3 regions of the Streptomyces sp. NPDC058464 genome follow, and region 1 is predicted to be linked to each of the others. Evidence: riboswitches for the same ligand, from Rfam matches in the RefSeq annotation. Region 1 holds a riboswitch; each other region holds the start of a gene.
What was found. A riboswitch is a leader RNA that binds a small molecule or an ion and turns the genes downstream of it on or off. The one in region 1 is predicted to bind S-adenosylmethionine.

Region 1 (5,012 bases):
TTCATTTCGCGTACGACGATCAGGAGCGGCCTTATGAGCGCTGTGACCCCCGCTGGAGGCGACACCGCGGCGGGCCGTTCCTGGCCCGACGTACTGAACGCGCTGCTGTACGGGCAGGACCAGAGCGCCGAGGCGACGGCCTGGGCGATGGACCAGATCATGCGCGGCCAGGCCACCGACGCCCAGATCGCGGGCTTCGTCGTCGCCCTGCGCGCCAAGGGCGAGACGGTCGAGGAGATCAACGGCCTCGTCCGCACGATGTACGAGCACGCCAACGTCATCGAGGTGCCGGGCCGCACCGTCGACATCGTCGGGACCGGCGGGGACGGCGCGAAGACGGTGAACATCTCCACGATGTCGGCGCTGGTGGTGGCCGGCACCGGGGCGAAGGTCGTCAAGCACGGCAACCGCGCGGCCTCCTCCGCGTCCGGTGCCTCCGACGTCCTGGAGAAGCTGGGCGTCAACCTCGACCTGACCCCGCAGCGGGTCGCCGAGGTCGCCGAGGAGGCCGGCATCACCTTCTGCTTCGCCATCAAGTTCCACCCGGCGCTGCGCCACGCGGGCGCCGCCCGCGGCCAGCTGGGCATCCGCACGGTGTTCAACATCCTCGGCCCGCTGACCAACCCCGCGAAGGTCCGGGCCCAGGCGGTCGGCGTCGCGGACCCGCGCATGGCCCCCGTGGTCGCGGCGGTCTTCGCGGAGCGCGGCAACTCCGCCCTGGTCTTCCGCGGCGACGACGGCCTCGACGAGCTGACGACGACCGCCACGTCCCACGTCTGGATCGTCCGCGACGGCAAGGTCACGGAGGAGTCCTTCGACCCCCGTGACGTCGGCATCGACCTGGTCCCCGTGGAGGCGCTGCGCGGCGGCGACCCGTCGTACAACGCGGAGGTCGCCCGCAGGCTGCTGGACGGCGAGCAGGGGCCGGTACGGGACGCGGTGCTGCTGAACTCGGCGGCCGCCCTGGTGGCCCTGGACCCGGGCGCCGGGACGCTCGCCGAGCAACTCCGGGCGGGCATGGACAAGGCTGCGGAGTCGATCGACTCGGGCGCGGCCAAGCGGGCGCTGGAGCGCTGGGCGGCGGCGACGAACAGGTAGGGGCGGCGCGGTCAGGTGGCCGAGGCGCGGTTCGGCATCGCCGGACCGCGCCGTCGCGCAACCACACACGGCCTTCCCGGCGGTGCCGGACCGGCGTCGGGTCCTGGCGGTGTCCCGTCATCCGGACAGGAGTTGCGCGTCGGCGATCACTTCACCTACGTTTCTTTCCAGGTCATGAGTGACAGTCATGAGGCCCCGGCCGACTGTCCGGCAACCCTCCGTCCGTGGCGGGGTGCCCCGGGTGAAGACCAGGCCGTGGGCAGCGAGGTCCACGGCAAGCGCGGACCCCTCGTACACCAGGGGTCCTGGTCGTCGAGGAGTCTCCCGTGAGCAAGCGAATGCGATAGGGCCGCAGAGCCCCGCCTCCGCATCCCCTTTTCCTTTTTCTCCGTGCTGGAGCCGCGCTCGTCCGCGCGCTCGCACGGCGATTCCGCCTTGCCTCTCACGGGAGTTCCGCCATGTCCGTCTCCACCGTTGCCTCCGCCCAGTCCGTTTGTGCCCCTCTGCCCGTTCTTGGCGGGGATGTCACCGTCCCGCTGGTCACCGGTGGCGAGGTCGCCTACGCCGCCCTCGACTACGCGGCGAGCGCCCCCGCCCTGCAGCGGGTCTGGGACGACGTGGCGGCGTACGCGCCCTACTACGGCAGCGTCCACCGCGGCGCCGGCTACCTCTCCCAGCTCTCGACCGACCTCTTCGAGAACGCCCGGACGACCGTCGCCGAGTTCCTCGACTGCCGCCCCGACGACCAGCTGGTCTTCACCCGCTCGACGACGGACTCCCTGAACCTCCTGGCCCGCGCCCTCCCCGCCGGCTGCCAGGTCTTCGTCTTCGAGACCGAGCACCACGCGAGCCTGCTCCCCTGGAAGGACGCCCGGGTCACCTACCTCGACGCGCCCCGCACCCCGCGGCAGGCCGTCGAGACCCTGGAGCGCGCCCTCGCCGACCGCACCGTGTCCGACAAGGAGGGCCACGGCCCGGCCCTGGTCTGCGTCACCGGTGCCTCCAACGTCACCGGCGAGCTGTGGCCGGTCCGCGAGCTGGCGGCCGCCGCGCACGCGCACGGCGCCCGGATCGTCCTGGACGCCGCCCAGCTGGCCCCGCACCACCCCGTGTCCGTCCGGGACCTGGACGTCGACTGGGTCGCCTTCTCCGGCCACAAGCTGTACGCCCCCTTCGGCTCCGGCGTCCTCGCCGGCCGCGCCGACTGGCTGCAGGCGGCCGAGCCCTACCTCGCGGGCGGCGGCGCCAGCCGCAAGGTCACCCGGCGCGAGGACGGCGGAGTGGCCGTGGAGTGGCACGAGAGCGCGGCGCGGCACGAGGCGGGCTCCCCGAACGTCATCGGCGCCTACTCCATCGCCTCCGCCTGCAAGGCGCTCACCGAGGCCGGCTTCGACACGCTGGTCGCCCGCGAGCGGTACCTGATCGAGAAGGTGCGGGCGGGGCTGGCCGAGGTCCCCGAGGTCCGGGTCCTCTCCCTCTTCGGCGACGACGCCCCCCGCGTCGGCGTGATCAGCTTCGTGGTGGACGGCTGGAACAGCTCCCACTTCGCCGCCGCCCTCTCCGCCGAGCACGGCATCGGCGTCCGCGACGGCCTCTTCTGCGCCCACCCGCTGGTCAGGACGCTGCTGGGGTCCGACCCGCAGACCCAGGGCGAGTGCGGGGCACCGGAGGCGGCACCGGGCGAGAAGTCCCTCAACGCCATCCGCGTGAGCTTCGGCGCTGGGACGCCGGACGAGCATGTCGAGCGCTTCGTGACGGCGGTACGGGAACTGGTGGCCGACGGCGCGAAGTGGTCGTACCGCACGGAGGACGGCCGTTGCGTCCCGGCGGCCGGCTGACCGCCTCCGCGCGGGGGATCACCCGCAGTTCGTGTTGCTCCTGCCGCTGGTCACGGCTCCGATGCTGCCGCTCCAGGAGACGCATTCACCGGAGGCGTGGGACGTAGACGGGGCCTCCCCATGTCGTCACGTCGTCCTCGCACTTCGAGTGGACACTGCTGCCGGCGGCCTGCAGGTGCTCGCAGAGACGGTGCCCACCGAGCCGACGGGTGCCGAGTTCACGACGCCGTACCCGGAGCCGCAGCCGCCGTTGTACGTCGCGGCGGCGGCGCCGGGCGCGAGGGCCACGGTGGCCGCGACCGTGGCTGCGGCGACCCCGAGTGTCGAGAGGGTGCGGGCGATCAGGAGCCGGGTCAAGGGGGCCTGCCGGGCCCCCTGTGTCAGCTGTCCAGCCCGATCGCGAACGCCGCCTCCAGGTCGTGCTGGGAGTACGTGCGGAACGCGACGTGCGTGTCCGTGGCCTCCACGCCGGGGATCTTGCTGATGGAGCCGGGGATGACCTCGGCCAGGTCCTCGTGCTGCTTGACGCGGACCATGGCGATCAGGTCGTAGGTACCGGTGACGGAGAAGACCTCGCTGACGCTGTCCAGCGCGGCGATCCGTTCCGCGATCTCGGGGATCCGGTCCACGCTGGTCTTGATGAGGACGATCGCGGTGATCACGGCTGGTTCTCTCCCTCGGGTGCCGGAGCTGGGGCGACCTTCACTTTAGTCCTACGGCCGTACCGCACCCACGCGTAACCGAACCCGAGCCCGAAGCCGATCAGGTGGGCCAGGTAGGCCACGCCGGGGCCGGAGGGGGCCTCGTTCAGGGCCAGCCACTGCAGGGCCGCCCAGAAGGGGAGGACCACCCAGGCCGGGAAGCGGAGCGGGAGGAAGAAGAGGAAGGGCAGGAGACTGGTCACGCGGGCGCTGGGGAACAGGTACAGGAACGCGCCGAGGACTCCCGAGATCGCCCCGGACGCCCCCACCAGCGACTGCGGGGACGTGGCGTTGGCGGCCGCGTACCCGAGCAGCGCGAGGTAGCCGCAGCCCAGGTAGAAGAGGGTGAACTCCACGCGGCCCATCCGTTCCTCGGTCATCGCCCCGAAGACGAAGAGGAAGAGCATGTTGCCGAGCAGGTGCACCCAGCTGCCGTGGATGAACAGCGCCGTGGCCGGGGTGAGCGCCTCCCGCGCCGGACCGTCGAACAGGTCGGCGGGGACCACCCCCCAGCGCCGGAAATACGCCCGCTGCGCGCCCGCCAGGGCCTCTCCGGTGCCGTAGGACGGGGTGAGGCCGGAGGCGGGGCCGAGCACGAAGATCAGGCAGCACACGGCGATCAGGGTGTACGTCATGGGCGCGGACGTGCCCCGCAGGCTCCGCAGGGTCCGCGCGGCCGTCGTGTTCCAGTTGCCGATCATGGACATAGAGCATGGCGTAACGGGATGCACCGGTGCAGATCGCCTCGCCGCCGCAGACGGGGCGGCATCGAGTACCCGCCAGGCCGTAGGGTTACGAGCCACACGCGTCGGGACGGCGCGTCACGGACACTAGAAGGAAGCGAACAAGCCACGATGACGGTTCCCCTGCCGACCGCCACGACGCGGTGGCGCTGCACCCTCTGCGGCAACCTCACGCGCTTCGACGTGACCCGCTCGTCGAAGGTGGTCGAGTACGTGCACCTCGACCTGGCCGGTGAGCCCAGGGTCGAGGAGCGCGAGGTGGTCAGTGAGACCATCGAATCGGTGCGCTGCCGCTGGTGCAACGCGGTGGACCAGGTGGAACTCGTGGACAGGCCGGGCGCCGACTCCTGAGACCGGGAGCGGCCCCGCACAGGTGATGGGGTGTGACGGATGGTGGAGACCACAGGCGGGGGGCCGGGCGACGGCACCGCCGAGGTGCTTGACCGTCCGTTGCCCGACGGTGTGCGACGGCGGGTCGTACAGATCGTGTCGGACGGTTTCGGCGGGCTGACCATCGCCGAACTGCCCGCACAGCTGCGGCAGTACGCCCGGTTCGCCCCGAATCGCCGGGCCAAGTTCGCCGGGAACGCGATGGCGGCCGCGCTGGAGACGGACACCCTCTTCCGGCAGCG
Region 2 (5,012 bases), on a different contig from region 1:
CGTGAGCGCCGCCAGCGCGTCGGCCACCTTGGGCGGTTCCTTGTACTCGACGACCTGAACGGTCCGCTTGCTGCCGTCCGAACCGGTGGCCGTGAACTGGTTGCACTTCTCCGGGAGCCCCTTCAGCCAGTCGATGGTGGCGTCCATCTGGGCCTGGCCGTAGTCCCCGACCTGGTACAGCATCCGGGAGTCGTCCGAGGTGAAGCCGCGCAGTCCGGAGGCGCCGGTGGCGCGGCCCAGCAGGGTGTCGGAGTAGAGGCTGTCCAGCAGCCGCTGGCAGTCGGCGGCATCGGCCTTGCCGGTGAGGAAGTCGGCGACGTCGACCTTGCCGACCAGCATCTGGTTGCGCCAGGTGGCGGCGTCGTTGGCCAGCTGCCAGTCGTCCTCGATGTCGGCAGGCGTGATCAGCGCGGCCTGCGCGCCCGCGCCGGTGAGGGCGGGGGTCGCCGACGGGGAGGCGGGGCGCTCGGCGGCGGGGGAGACGGCCGCGGCCTCGGGGGAGCCGCTGTCGCCCGAACAGGCCGCCGCCGTGGCGAACAGGGTCCCCGCCGTCAGGGCCGTGGCGAGAACACGCGCGGGTCGGGACGGACGGTTCATCGCGACTGCCTCCTCGGGAACGCGGTAGGTCCCTCCACGCCACCACCGCCCGTGAGCGCCGACCACTCGCGCGTGCCATTCGGGTGAGTGTCATGATCCGGCCGCCGCGATCCGTACCCGCCGGCTGCCGCAGCGCGGGCACACCGCGTCCGTGAGCGGCGACGGTACGGCCCGGCCGGCCTCGTCGACGTACTCCAGGGTGCTCTGCAGGTCGGGGTCGGCGACCGGGTCGGTGAAGAACACCGCCTGGAAGGTGGCCTCCCAGCCGTGTCCGCACCGACCGCAGTGGAACGCGAAGGTCTCGGGCACGGCGCCGGGCACGGGCCCGGGACCCGGGGGCTCGGTCATCGGTTCCGGCTCCTGTCACTCGGCCTCCGTCACCCAGCGCACCGCCCCTCCCGTCGGGCGGCAAGTCGGGGCCGGGTGTCCCAGGCGTGGACGCCCCCTTGACGCCGGGCGGAGGCCGATCGACACTCCAGATGGGAATCCTAGTGAAAAGGTAGGGAAAGATGGGTCGCCTGCGCACGCTCACCGGCAGACACCGCCGCGAGAGCCCCGCGCCCTGGGCCGGCCCCCTGCTCACCTCCCGCCGCCACATCGACCTGCTGCGGGTGTGCGGCGCCACCGGCCGCAGAGGCTGAGCACCCGATCCCGGCCGTACGGGCCGAGCGCCCGTCCGCCTGGACTCACCAGGACGCACCGGAACCCACTCAGATCCCACTGAACCCACCGACGAACGCTTCCGCCGCGCGTACGTCCGCGCGCCCGCCCCTGGGGAGACGCATGTCCATCGCTCCACTCACCGCCCTGCCCTCCGTCCGCACCGCCCCCGCCTTCCGGGGCCGCATCGGCCGGGACGCGCGCAGCGGCCACTACGCCGTGCCGCGCCGCTACCGGCTCCACCTCTCCACCGCCTGTCCGGACGGCCTCCGCATCGCAGTCGGCCACAGCCTGCTGGCCCTGGACGACTGTTGTCCGGTCACCTTCCTGCCCGCCGTCCCGGACTGTCCCGACGGCAGCCACCCGGCACTGCGCCCGCTGTACGAGGCCAGCGCCCACCACTACTCGGGACCGGCACTCGCGCCGGTGTTCAGCGACGACTGGTCCGGACGGATCGTCAGCACCCACAGCCGGGACATCCTGCGCGACCTGGACCAGCACTTCGGCGACGGCGTCGCCCGGCTCTACCCGTGCGGTGCCGAGGCCGAGATCGAGGCCGTCGAGCGGCTCTGCGCCGAGGACATCGAGCAGGCCGCCCAGCGGGTCGGCCGCGAGGGCGGCGACCCGGAGGCGCTCGAGGTGCTGCTCACCGCCCTGGACGGTCTCGAGCGCCGGCTGACCGGTGTGGAGTTCCTGGTCGGGGGTCAACTCACGGCCGCGGACATCGAGTTGTGGGTGACCCTGGTGCAACTCGACACCGTGCACCGCAACCACCTGGACGCCGCCGCCGTGCACGCCATCGCCGGCCACCCGGTGCTGTGGGCCTACGCCCGGCGGCTGGCCGCCCACCCGGCCTTCGGCGCCCACCTCGACCTCGACGGCATCGCCCGCCGCCACCACGGCCGTTGCCAGGGCCTGGAGGCCGCCGGCGCGGCTGTCCAGATCCTGGACTGGGCGGGTCACGCGGCGGACGCTCCCGGCGTTCCGCGCAGGTGAGAGCGGCCCGAACCGTTTCGCCAGTCGGACAGGCGTTGACATTCGTTCGGGCAACTGCGTTACTTACGGACCAGAACGGTCAAGAGCGTCAGCGTCAAGCCCTGGCTTGCTGACCGGCAACCCTCGCATCGCGGTGGGGTGCCCCAGGTGACGACCGGACCGACGACGTTTCGGCAAGCGACGATTCGGTAAGCGCGAGGCCCCCCGGGGCCGGCACGACAGTGACAGGTGACGGACATGTACGCAGCTTCCAGGACGGCCCAGCGCCGCGCCGAGGGCTGCGTACGCCCGTACCCGAGCCCGCTCGTCGCCGACCGCGCCGTCGACCTGCTCCGTGTCAACAGCGCCCTGTGTAGCGCGTGTACCGCACCGGGCTGTGCCCGCTGTCGGGTCTGACCAGGCCTTTCCGCCGGTTTCCCGCAGCTCCGCACCCCAGCGTCCCCGTCGAGACACCGGCCGCCCGGTGTGCCGCCGTCCGCCCAGCCCCCGTGCCCGCGCGCCCCCGCGCACCGCGCCGTGCCCGAACACGGCCCGGTGCGCGGCCTCCGCCGTGGGACACGTGGGCGTCCGACTCCGCCGGAGCCCGCCATGAGTGAACCCCCAGGCGCCACGATCGCCGCCCCCGAGGCGCCCCCTGCAGCCGATGAACCGTCAAAGCCCCTCGCCGCACAGCGAGTTCTCCCGCTGCGCAGGCCCGGACGATGGATAGCCACCGCCGTCGTCCTGGTCCTCGTCGTCCAGTTCGCCCATGGACTGGCGACCAACCCCTTCTACCAGTGGGACCGTTTCGGCTACTGGTTCCTGCGGCCGACCATCCTCGACGGACTGGTCATCACCCTCGAAGTCGCCGCCTACAGCGCGGTGTTGGGCCTCCTCGGCGGAATCCTGCTCGCCCTGGCCCGGCTCTCCAGGAGCCCGGTGCTGCGCGCGGTCAGCTGGACGTACGTCTGGGCGCTGCGCTCCATACCGCTCATCGTGGTCCTGCTCTTCCTCTACAACTTCAGCGCCCTGTACAAGACGTTGAGCATCGGAGTCCCCTTCGGGCCGGCCTTCTTCTCCTTCGACGAGTCGAAGCTCGCCACCGACATGGTCGTCGCCGTCATCGGCCTCAGCCTCAACGAGGCCGCCTACGCCGCCGAGGTGGTCCGCGGCGGCATCCTCTCCGTGGACCAGGGCCAGCACGAGGCGGCCGCCGCACTCGGCCTGCCCAAGGGCTACCAGTTCCGGAAGATCGTGTTCCCGCAGGCGCTCAGGTCGATCACCCCGAACTACGTCAACCAGCTGATCGGCCTGATCAAGAGCACCTCGCTGGTCTTCTACGTCTCCCTGCTCGACCTGTTCGGCTCCGCGCAGAGCATGGGCTCCACCTACCCCGGCGACATCGTGCCGCTGCTCCTGGTGGTGACCGTCTGGTACCTGATCCTGACCAGCGTCGTCTCCGTGATCCAGTTCTACGTCGAGCGGTACTACGCCCGGGGCGCCACCCGCACGCTGCCGCCGACCCCCCTGCAGAAACTGCGCACCGGTCTCACCGACCTGCGCGCCCGCATCCGCCGGGAGGCCGCGGTATGACCATCACCGACACCCTGGAGACGGCCCCGGCCGCCCTTGAGATCAACGGCGTCCACAAGTGGTACGGCACCCACCGCGTCCTGGACGGCATCGACCTGACCATCCGCCCCGGCGAGGTCACCGTCGTCCTCGGCCCGTCCGGCTCCGGCAAGTCCACTCTCCTGAGGGTCATCAACCACCTGGAGAAGCCCGAGATCGGCCATGTCAGCATCAACGGCGAGCCGATCGGCGTGAAGCGGCAGGGCGACCGGCTGAAGGAGCTGAGTGAGCGCGCCATCCTGGCCCAGCGCGGCCGGATCGGCTTCGTCTTCCAGAACTTCAACCTCTTCCCGCACCTCACCGTGCTGGAGAACGTGGCCGCCGCCCCGGTCGCCACCGGAAAGCTCGGCAAGCCGGAGGCCCAGGCCCTGGCCAAGGAACTCCTGGAGCGGGTCGGTCTCGGCGAGCGTATCGGCGCCTACCCCCGCCAGCTCTCCGGCGGCCAGCAGCAGCGGGTGGCCATCGCCCGCGCCCTCGCCCTGCGCCCCGGCGTGATCCTCTTCGACGAGCCGACCTCCGCCCTGGACCCCGAACTCGTCGGTGAGGTCCTCGCCGTCATCAAGGACCTGGCGACCAGCGGCACCACCCTCGTCATCGTCACCCACGAGATCGGCTTCGCCCGCGAGATCGCCGACCGTGTCGTCTTCATCGACGGCGGCCGGATCGTCGAGCAGGGCCCGCCCTCCCAGGTGCTCGACAAGCCGCAGCACGAGCGGACCAGGGACTTCCTCAGCAAGGTCCTCTGAACCGCCGTACCCCCAGATCTCCCCCCACGTCTCTCTCATCTCACCCAGTCACAAAGGACGACCATGCCTGCCCACTTCACCCGACGCAGCCTGATACGCGGCATCACCGCGGCGACCGCGGTCGCCTCCCTCGCCACCGGGCTCGCCGCCTGCGGGGGCGACAGCGACGCGGCCACCACCACCTCCGCCGCCAAGACCGGCGAGGTCGTCGTAGGACAGGTCTCCAACGGCGCCGCCACCCAGACCACGATCAAGGTCTCCGAGGTCAAGTCCATCAGCGCCGAACTGCCCGACTCCGTCAAGAAGAGCGGCAAGCTCGTCATCGGCGAGGGCGCCCTGCCCGCCGGGTTCCCGCCGCTGGCCTACGTCGGCAGCGACCAGAAGACCCTCACCGGCTCCGAG
Region 3 (5,012 bases), on a different contig from region 1:
GGACGTACGGGCCGTCGGCCGGGTTGCCGATGGCGAGGGACTTGGCGATGGTGTTCGGCTTCTGCGGGCGGACCACGTCGTGGCCCTCCTTGTAGGCCACCGACACCGGCGAGCACCCCTCGGCCTGGGCACCGAAGATCTTGTACGGCTTGTCCTCGACGAGACCGAGCTTGATCAGCTCCTGCAGACCCTTGTCGATCTTCGTGAGCTGCGAGCCGGAGGCGATCGGGATGACCAGCTGGTCCGGGATCTGCCAGCCGAGCTGCTCGCAGATCTCGTACGCCAGGGTCTTGGAGCCCTCCGCGTAGTAGGGCCGCAGGTTGACGTTGACGAAGCCCCAGCCCTCGCCGGCCGGGTCGCCGATCAGCTCGGAGCAGAAACGGTTCACGTCGTCGTAGTTGCCCTCGATGCCGACGAGCTCGCCGCCGTAGATCGCGGCCATGACGACCTTGCCCTGCTCCAGGTCGTGCGGGATGAACACGCAGGAGCGGAAGCCGGCCCGGGCGGCGGCGGCACCGACCGCGCCGGCCAGGTTGCCGGTGGAGGAGCAGGAGAGGGTGGTGTAGCCGAAGGCACGGGCGGCCTCGACGGCCTGGGCGACGACGCGGTCCTTGAAGGAGTGCGTCGGGTTGCCGGAGTCGTCCTTCACGTACAGGCCGCCGGTGACGCCCAGCTCCTTGGCCAGGTTGTCGGCCTTGACGAGCTTGGTCCAGCCGGGGTTGATGTTCGGCTTGGTGGCCACGTCCGCGGGGACGGGCAGCAGCGGCGCGTAGCGCCAGATGTTCGCGGGACCCGCTTCGATCTGCTTGCGGAGCTCCTCGGTTTCGTAGGCCGAGAAGTCGTACGCGATCTCCAGCGGGCCGAAACACTCCTCGCAGGCGAACACCGGGCCGAGCGGCACCCGGTGACCGCACTCGCGGCAGCTCAGGGCAGCGGCGGGGCCGAGGTCTACGGTGGAATCGGTGGTGCTTGCAACAGTCTGCACAGCCATGTGAGGCGAGGCCCTTTCTCCTCATCTTCCTCACGACGCATTTCGCCGTGAGACGGATTTGGCACCTTCCCTAGCCGGGAGCCTCGCGAGCGATCGACACTGATCGGCGATCTACGAGAACCGACTGGAGGGTTGCCGGGGCTTCAACGGGCCGTTTCCCTCTGCCCCTCTGGATGAGCGGTATGTGGTTGTCAACGCCGGGTGACCCCAGGACATGCGATGGTCATCGGCGTTGTTCAAGACTGTAACCGAAGGCCAGGACAGTTGAGAGAGTCGTCCGAACCGCGAGATGGATCACACCTCGTCGTGTGACCGTGACAGTGAGGAGCCGCTGACCGTGCTGGAAGAAGCCGAGCGCTGGCTGGCCACCCGCTCCTGGTCCGTAACCGACCGCCCCCTGCACAAGATCATGGCCGCCAAACGGTCCTCCGGGCAGACGGTCAGCGTCGTGCTGCCCGCGCTCAACGAGGAGGAGACCGTCGGCGACATCGTCGCGATCATCCGCCACGACCTCATGCAGCAGGTGCCGCTCGTCGACGAGATCGTGGTCGTCGACTCCGGCTCCACCGACCGCACGGCGGCCGTCGCCGCGGCGGCCGGCGCCCGTGTCGTGCACCGCGACGAGATCCTGCCCCGCATCCCGGCCGTCCCCGGCAAGGGCGAGGTGCTGTGGCGCTCGCTGCTCGTCACCTCGGGGGACGTCGTCTGCTTCATCGACGCCGACCTGCGGGACTTCTCCTCCGACTTCGTCACCGGCATCGTCGGCCCGCTCCTCACCGACCCGGACGTGGACCTGGTCAAGGCGATGTACGACCGCCCGCTCGGCGGCGCCGCCGGACAGGGCGGCCGGGTCACCGAGCTGATGGCCCGCCCGCTGCTGAACATGCACTGGCCGCAGCTGGCCGGTTTCGTGCAGCCGCTCGGCGGCGAGTACGCGGCCCGCCGCTCGCTCCTCGAACAGCTCCCCTTCCCGGTCGGCTACGGCGTGGAGCTGGGCATGCTGGTCGACGCCCTGCACCTGGTGGGGCTCAACGCGCTGGCGCAGGTCGACGTGGGGGTCCGCAAGCACCGCCACCAGGACGGCCAGGCCCTCGGCCGGATGTCCGCCGCGATCTACCGCACGGCCCAGCTGCGACTGGCCCGCGGCCACCTGATCCGCCCTTCCCTCACCCAGTTCGAACGGGGCGAGGACGGCTTCGAACCGCGCACGTACTCCGTGGACACGGAGGAGCGGCCGCCGATGGCGGAGATCGCGGAGTACGCCGAACGCAAGGTGGCGTGACGCCTAAGTACCGGCCGCGCACCGGGTGGCGTGACGCCTTCGTACCGGCCGCGCACCCGGTGGCGCGACTTCGCCGTACGGCCGTATACGGCGGCGCGTCGGGCGCGGCCGTACGTTTGAGCGTTTACGGGCCGGGCTAGGTTGTGGCGTATGGCTTCCCCCATGGCTTCCACCGGCGGTGCCGAGGTGCTGGTCGCCTCGAACCGCGGCCCGGTCTCGTACGACCTGCGCGAGGACGGTTCGCTGCACGCCAAACGGGGCGGCGGCGGACTGGTCTCGGGACTGTCGGCCATCGGCCCTGACGCGAACGCGGTGTGGGTGTGCGCCGCGCTGGGCGACGGCGACCGGGAGGCGGTGCGGCGGGCCGGGGGCGGCCGGCTGCCGGCCGGGGACAGCGGCGGGCAGCAGGTCCGGATGCTCGACATCGACGCGGACGTGTTCTCCGACGCGTACAACGGCATCGCGAACTCGGTCCTCTGGTTCGTCCACCACATGCTCTACCAGACCCCGCTGGAGCCGGTCTTCGACGCGGAGTTCCGGCGCCGGTGGGAGTCCTACCAGGCCTACAACCGCGCCTTCGCGGAAGCGCTGGCGCAGGAGGCGGCCGAGGGCGCGGTGGTGGTCATCCAGGACTACCACCTGGCCCTCGCCCCTCGCATGCTCCGCCGCCTCCGCCCTGACCTGCGGATCGGCCACTTCTCCCACACACCCTGGGCACCGCCGGACTACTTCCGCCTGCTCCCCGACGACATCGCGGCGGAACTGCTGACCGGCATCCTGGGCGCCGACCACGCGGCGTTCCTGACCCGGCGGTGGGCGGACGCGTTCGTCGACTGCTGCCATGCGGTGCTGGGCCCGGGGATCCCGGCCGCGGATCCGTCGTCGGGTGGGACCCGGATCGGGGTGCACGGGCTGGGTGCCGACGCGGACTTCCTGCGGAAGCGGTCGCACGAGCCGGACGTGGACGAGCGGATGCGGGCGCTGCGAGAAGAGATCGGCGGCGAGGGGACGGGGGACGCGCGGCGCAGGACCATCGTGCGCGTCGACCGGACGGAGCTGTCGAAGAACATCGTGCGGGGGCTGCTGGCGTACCGGCAGCTGCTCGAAGACCACCCCGAGTGGCGGGAGCGGGTGGTGCATGTCGCGTTCGCGTACCCGTCACGGCAGGACCTGTCCGTCTACCGGGACTACACGGCGGAGGTGCAGCGGGTCGCCGACGAGATCAACGCGGCCTACGGGACGCCCGGTTGGACGCCGGTGGTACTGCACGTCAAGGACGACTTCGCACGCTCGCTGGCGGCGTACCGGCTGGCCGACGTGGCCCTGGTGAACCCGATCCGGGACGGCATGAACCTGGTGGCGAAAGAGATCCCCGTGGTGTCGGACGAGGGGTGTGTCCTGGTCCTGTCGCGGGAGGCGGGGGCGTACGAGGAGCTGGGCGAGGACGCGGTGGTCGTGAACCCGTACGACATCGGGGGGACGGCGGAGGCGTTGGCGCAGGCGCTGGCCATGCCGGTGGAGGAGCGGGCGGAGCGCTGCAAGAGGTTGGCGGAGGCGGCTACGGCGTTGCCGCCTGCGCGGTGGTTTCTTGAGCAGCTTGAGGCGTTGGGCGGGTAGCCCGGGTCGAGATTCGGCTGCGGGCCGGTGGGGGCTTGTCGCGCAGTTCCCCGCGCCCCTTACGGGGCGCTTGAGTTACGGGTCGCTACAAGTCATGAAGCACTCAGAGCAGCCAGGCTCCTCAGCAGTCTGACCACTCCCTCCGGGCCGTCCACCACCACGTCCGCTCGGTCGGCCAGTTCTGTCACCTCTGTGCTGCCGCTGCACACCAGGAGGCCGGGGACGCCCTCCGTGCGGAGTTTCTCGATGGCGGCGAAGGCGGGGATGTCGCCGAGGTCGTCGCCCGCGTAGAGGACCGCGCCCGCGGAGATGTGCCTCGCGTACTCACTCAGCGCCACACCCTTGTCCATGCCCGGGGGGCGGAGTTCCAGGACCAGGCGGCCCGGTTCGACGATCAGGGCGTGCTGGGTGGCCAGGTCGGTGAGGGGGGCACGGAGGGTCTCGAAGGTGGCCTGTGGGTCGGCGGCGCGGCGGGTGTGGACCGCGATCGCCCGGCCCTTCTCCTCGATCCAGGTGCCCTGCGAGGCTCCGGCACGTTCGAGGACGGCCGGGAGTTCGGCGCGGACGGCGGCGATGCCGGGGTGCGGGGGCGGTGCGGTGATCTCGCCGGTGGCCGCGTCCCAGCGTTCGGCGCCGTAGTGGCCGAGGACGACGAGGTGTTCCAGGCCGGGCACCCCGGCGAAGCCGCCGTACCGGACGGCCACCTCGGCCGGGCGCCCGGTGACGACGGCGACGGCGGCCACCTTCGGGGCGAGCGCGGCCAGCACCGGTACGGCGTCCGGGTGGGCGCGGGCCTGCTCGGGATCGGCGACGATCGGCGCGAGCGTGCCGTCGAAGTCGAGTCCGACGAGGGCGGAGCCGGGGTGCGCGAGGAGGGCGGCGAGGCCGTCGCGCCCGGCCTGGGTGCGCGGCGTCGGGAGGGGTTCCGTGATGTGGGTTCCCATGCAACCGACAGTATCCGACCACTCCGTCAGCGGCAGCGCCCCCTCAGGGGCGCGGGGCCGAGTCGATATGCGGCTCCGCCGCGTGGGCGCGACCAGCCCCCACCGGCCCGCAGACGGAGTCAGCGTTCCGAGCGGCGTGCCTCCCGTACCCGCCGCAACCTGTTCACGGTCACCGGGT

Region 2: another riboswitch for S-adenosylmethionine. It lies ahead of ACFWPQ_RS14620 (amino acid ABC transporter permease); the one in region 1 lies ahead of ACFWPQ_RS40510 (aminotransferase class V-fold PLP-dependent enzyme).
Region 3: another riboswitch for S-adenosylmethionine. It lies ahead of thrC (threonine synthase); the one in region 1 lies ahead of ACFWPQ_RS40510 (aminotransferase class V-fold PLP-dependent enzyme).

Annotation. Positions count from the first base shown of each region.
Region 1 is NZ_JBHXMA010000042.1:52,488-57,499, reverse strand. It holds gene trpD (anthranilate phosphoribosyltransferase) at 34-1,098, shown strand; SAM riboswitch class IV at 1,269-1,385, shown strand; gene ACFWPQ_RS40510 (aminotransferase class V-fold PLP-dependent enzyme) at 1,557-2,936, shown strand; gene ACFWPQ_RS40505 (hypothetical protein) at 3,063-3,293, opposite strand; gene ACFWPQ_RS40500 (Lrp/AsnC family transcriptional regulator) at 3,317-3,598, opposite strand; gene ACFWPQ_RS40495 (rhomboid family intramembrane serine protease) at 3,595-4,338, opposite strand; gene ACFWPQ_RS40490 (hypothetical protein) at 4,492-4,731, shown strand; gene ACFWPQ_RS40485 (NYN domain-containing protein) at 4,771-5,012, shown strand, end outside.
Region 2 is NZ_JBHXMA010000009.1:68,293-73,304, forward strand. It holds gene ACFWPQ_RS14600 (hypothetical protein) at 1-597, opposite strand, end outside; gene ACFWPQ_RS14605 (hypothetical protein) at 688-945, opposite strand; gene ACFWPQ_RS14610 (hypothetical protein) at 1,107-1,238, shown strand; gene ACFWPQ_RS14615 (glutathione S-transferase C-terminal domain-containing protein) at 1,381-2,253, shown strand; SAM riboswitch class IV at 2,331-2,454, shown strand; gene ACFWPQ_RS14620 (amino acid ABC transporter permease) at 2,842-3,825, shown strand; gene ACFWPQ_RS14625 (amino acid ABC transporter ATP-binding protein) at 3,822-4,610, shown strand; gene ACFWPQ_RS14630 (ABC transporter substrate-binding protein) at 4,674-5,012, shown strand, end outside.
Region 3 is NZ_JBHXMA010000013.1:192,498-197,509, forward strand. It holds gene thrC (threonine synthase) at 1-991, opposite strand, end outside; SAM riboswitch class I at 1,010-1,171, opposite strand; gene ACFWPQ_RS19590 (glucosyl-3-phosphoglycerate synthase) at 1,329-2,273, shown strand; gene ACFWPQ_RS19595 (trehalose-6-phosphate synthase) at 2,436-3,890, shown strand; gene otsB (trehalose-phosphatase) at 3,983-4,834, opposite strand; gene ACFWPQ_RS19605 (DUF3263 domain-containing protein) at 4,954-5,012, opposite strand, start outside.